Regions from separate parts of the Cobetia sp. LC6 genome, predicted to be linked through region 2. Evidence: predicted binding sites of a transcription regulator. Region 2 holds the regulator's gene; the other holds the start of a gene.

Region 1 (2,202 bases), on a different contig from region 2:
GTCTGCTCGACGCCCAGCATCAGCAGGCCGGCCATCACCAGCGGCATCAGCATCTGGGTGGTGCCGCCGCCCAGGTTGCCCCAGCCTGCGGTGGTGGCGTTGGCGGTACCGACCACGTTGGGGCCGAACATCACGGAGGTATGGTACTGGGTGATGACGAAGGAAGCGCCGATGGCACCGATGGCCAGACGGGCCAGGAAGAAGGATTCGAAGCTGTCGGCGAAACCGATGCACATCACCGGCAGCGAGCCGAGGCACAAGAGCCAGGTGTAGGCCTTGCGTGGCCCGATGCGATCACACAGCACGCCGATGGCGAGACGCACGATCACCGTGATGGCGACGGAGGCGATGATGGTGTTGCCGATCTGGGTCTTGGTCAGGCCGAGGTCGTCACGCACCACGGCCATCAGCGGCGCGATACCGAACCAGCCGAAGAAGCAGACGTGGAACGCGAACCACGACATGTGGAAGGCGCGCATTTGCGGGGTGTTGAAGCTGAACAGCCGGATGCGGCTGGCCTTGTTGCGGATATCCATGAGTGGGCTCCTGATTCAGCGTCGGTGCCGGGCACGAGGTCAGGTGTGCTCGGCGAGTGGTCGAACGGCTGTGAATGAACGACAGCAAGGGCGCCTCGTCATTGAGGGGCCTGGTTCGACGCACTCGTACTCCGAAGAGCCTGGTCCACGTCATGGAAAGCGATGGCAGCAGTCGGTGATGCCATGGTTGCCGGCAGCAGAGTGTCCGTGCGGCAAGTGACTGGAACAAAGCAAGTAGCGCGCCAGTTGCGGGGGTGTGGGCGGGACAAGTCCCAGAAGATCAATGGCTTGGCAAGGACAGTAGGGTGGCACGCGCAGACGGTGACCCGGGCTGGATGCGCGCTCGATGCGCGCTGGCGGTGCGTCAGCAAGGCGCGGGGTACCAGACTGGCGCACGCCAATGTCGCTGGGAGGGTCGGCAAGGCGCGTGCCTCATTGCAGTGCAGCGGCGCTTTCGACTCGGCCGCTCTGAAGGCCTTTGGCCGCAAGGTTGCACCAGATTGCGGCACGGATCCTGCTTGGGTGTAGCGCAAGATTCATGCCCGACTCAAGGAAACCTGACATGCCCGTGACCGTGCTGATCGTCGATGTCCGCAGTGAGCGCTCCGCCGCGCTGGAGCAGGCGCTATTGAGCGCCGGCTTCGAGGTGGCGCTGCGCGTTGACGAGCACGAGGACCTGCACGCGCTGGTCGAGCAGCATCAGCCCGATGCGGTGATCATCGACGCCGACCTGCCCAGCCGCGACACCCTGGAGCATCTCGGCCAGCTGGGGCGACGCTATCCCAAGCCGATGATCATGCTGGCCAGTGAAGATGCGCCAGACCTCGTGCGTGAGGCGGCCGGCGCCGGTGTCTCGGCCTATGTGGTGGACCACGTCATGCCAGCGATGGTGCGCAGCATGGTCGAGGTCGCCATCACCAGCTTCGAGGCGCACCGTGCACTCAAGGGTGAGCTCAACCGTACCCAGACCACATTGGTGCAGCGGCGCAGTGTCGATCGCGCCAAGGCCGTGGTGATGGAGACGCGCGGGCTCAGTGAAGATGCCGCCTATCAATACCTGCGCAAGACCGCCATGAACCGGCGCCTGGCCCTGCATGAGCTGGCCGATGAGCTGCTCAAGGCCGCGCGTCGGCGCTGAGCCGGTCGCCGTACTGTCCTTCTCTCTCGATCGTTCAAGAGGTGTGCGTGATGCCCACAGATGTACCCCTGAATGGCCATCAGCTGACGCTGGGCCTGATGCCACTCAATGATGCCGCTCCCTTCGTGGTCGCTGAGCAGTTGGGGCTTTTCCGCGAGGAGGGGCTGGCGGTGACACTCAAGTGGCAACCCTCGTGGGCGGCGTTGCGTGATGACCTGCAGACCGGCGTGCTGCAGGGCGCGCAGATGCTGGCGCTGATGCCGCTGACCTCGACCCTGGGCCTGGATGGTCGCGCCACGCCGGTGATCAGTGCCATGACACTGAATCTGGGCGGCAACTCCATCACCCTGTCGCGCGCGCTGATGGCCACCCTCGGTGAGGATGGCCACGACCTCGCCAGCCCGTTGCAGGTCGCGAAGGCGCTGGAGGCGCATGTGCGCGAGCGCAAGCAGCGCGGCGAGCCGCTGCTCAAGCTGGCCAGCGTGCACCCGTTCTCTTCGCACCGGTATCTTTTGCGCTACTGGTTGG
Region 2 (2,202 bases):
TAAAAACATGCGATTGACGGTAAATGATGCAGCCGGAATGATGGATTTTTGCCATCATCCTGCGCGCCATGATGGGCCATTGACGAGCGGTTGACGGAATGACAGGGCGCGCGCCAGGCGCGCCGGTGTCAGTAATGTCAGAGGCTGGTGAGAGAGAAAACCAGTGTTTGAGGTTGGCGGCAACGGCCATGATAGGAGGGAGACCAGGCGCATGGCAGCCGCAGGTGACGCATCAGGCCAGACGCTTGCGCTCGCTGGAGGATGGGATGCCCATCGCTTCGCGATACTTGGCCACGGTACGGCGTGCGACCTCGATGCCATCGCTGGCGAGCAGATCGACCAGGCGTGAGTCGGAGAGAGGCTTGCGAGCCGGTTCTTCCGCAATCAGCTTGCGGATGCGGGCACGAATGGCGGTGCTTGAGTGGGCGTCGCCACTGCCGCTGCCACCGACCTGGCTCGAGAAGAAGAACTTGAGCTCGAAGACGCCGCGCGGGGTGTGGATGTATTTCTGGGTCGTGACCCGCGAGATGGTCGATTCGTGCATCTCGACCACTTCGGCGATGTTGGCCAGAATCAGTGGCTTCATGCCTTCCTCGCCTTGCTCGAGGAAGTCGATCTGGCGCGCCATGATCTCGCGGCCGACCTTGAGCAGGGTGTCATTGCGTGATGACAGGCTCTTCATCAGCCAGCGCGCTTCCTGCAGGTTGTCCTTGAGGAAGGTGTTGTCGGCGGACTTGTCGGCACGCTTGATCAGTGCGGCGTATTCCGGCTGGATGCGCAGCTTGGGCAGCGCTTCCGGGTTGAGCTCGACCTGCCAGCCGTGGCGGGTATGACGCACCAGTAGATCAGGGATCACGTAATCGCTGGCGGGCTCGCCCCAGGCGGATGCCGGACGCGGATCGAGCGCGCGCACCAGGCGGATGACGTGATCCAGCTCGTCATCGTCAAGGCTCAGTCGGCGCTTGAGCAGCTTGCGATCATCGTTGCCCAGTGCCTCGAGGAATTGACGTACCAGGCGACGCGCCTGCGCCAGCAGCGGCAGATCATCCGGCAGCAGCGCCAGTTGCAGCAGCAGGCACTCGCGCAGGTCGCGGGCGAAGACGCCGGTCGGGTCGAACTGCTGCAGACGCAGCAGTACCTGCTCGAGCTCGGAGGCCTTGAGGCCGGGCAGGCCCTGGCCGCGCAGACCATCGACCAGCTCATCGAGTGACAGGCTCAGGTAACCGGCACCGTCGACGGCATCGATCAGGCTCTCCGCCATCTGGCGTTCACGGCCATCGAGGTCGGTCATCGCCAGCTGCCAGCGCAGGTGGTCCTGCAGGCTCTCGACGCTGGTATTGCGATCGAAGTCCGGCCCTTCTTCGCTCCCGCTGCCACTGCCGGAGCTGGTCAGGCTACCGGCGTGGTCCTGGTAGAGGTCCGACCAGTCACTGTCGAGAGGGTATGCCTCGGGAATCTCGCTCGAGGAGTCGGCAGTGGAGATCTCGCTCGTATCCTGTGTCTCGATGACATCCAGCGACTCGTAGTCCTCGTCGAGCTCCAACATGGGGTTGGACTCGAGGGCTTGCTGAATCTCCTGACGCAGGTCGAGCGTCGACAGCTGCAGCAGCTGGATCGCTTGCTGAAGCTGCGGCGTCATGGTCAGCGAGGTGCCGAGGCGGAGTTGCAGGGTGGGTTTCATGGAGTCAGTCAATTCACGGCAAAGGAACGTGCTTACTACGCTATACCGTGACTCGGGCCACTGACAAGTGGTTGCAGTGAATATTCAAGCAACTTGCATGCCATGTTTACACCAAGGTGGTATGGACGTCATGCATGCGCCTGATGTCAGACATGAAAAAGCCGCTACGCGATAAAATCACGCAGCGGCTTATGAAGCTTTCGCCGTGGGAGGGCTCAGCGCATCCGCTGGCCCTAGAGCGTGAACTCGTGGCCCAGGTAGACGTCGCGTACCTGCTGGTTGGCCAGGATGGAGTCCGCGTCACCGTGAGCGATGATCTGACCATCGCCGACGATATAGGCGGTGTCACAGATATCGAGTGTCTCGCGCACGTTGTGGTCGGTGATCAGCACGCCGATGCCACGGTCACGCAGTTGACGCACGATGCTCTTGATCTCGCCCACCGAGATGGGGTCGACGCCGGCGAAGGGCTCATCGAGCAGTACGAAGTCCGGCTCGGTGGCCAGTGCGCGGGCAATCTC

The links. The regulator sigma-54, encoded in region 2, starts transcription at its own class of promoters, with help from an activator protein. The targets are predictions, from matches to a motif close to TGGCACNNNNNTTGCTNT.
Region 1: QQF40_RS03805 (ANTAR domain-containing response regulator) is a predicted target of sigma-54. The motif match lies at 1,040-1,057, and genes of this name have one in related genera.

What each region holds. Positions count from the first base shown of each region.
Region 1 is NZ_JASSPL010000002.1:118,867-121,068, reverse strand. It holds gene QQF40_RS03810 (NarK family nitrate/nitrite MFS transporter) at 1-536, opposite strand, end outside; gene QQF40_RS03805 (ANTAR domain-containing response regulator) at 1,099-1,674, shown strand; gene QQF40_RS03800 (CmpA/NrtA family ABC transporter substrate-binding protein) at 1,725-2,202, shown strand, end outside.
Region 2 is NZ_JASSPL010000001.1:41,476-43,677, forward strand. It holds gene QQF40_RS00195 (RNA polymerase factor sigma-54) at 233-1,681, opposite strand; gene lptB (LPS export ABC transporter ATP-binding protein) at 1,915-2,202, opposite strand, start outside.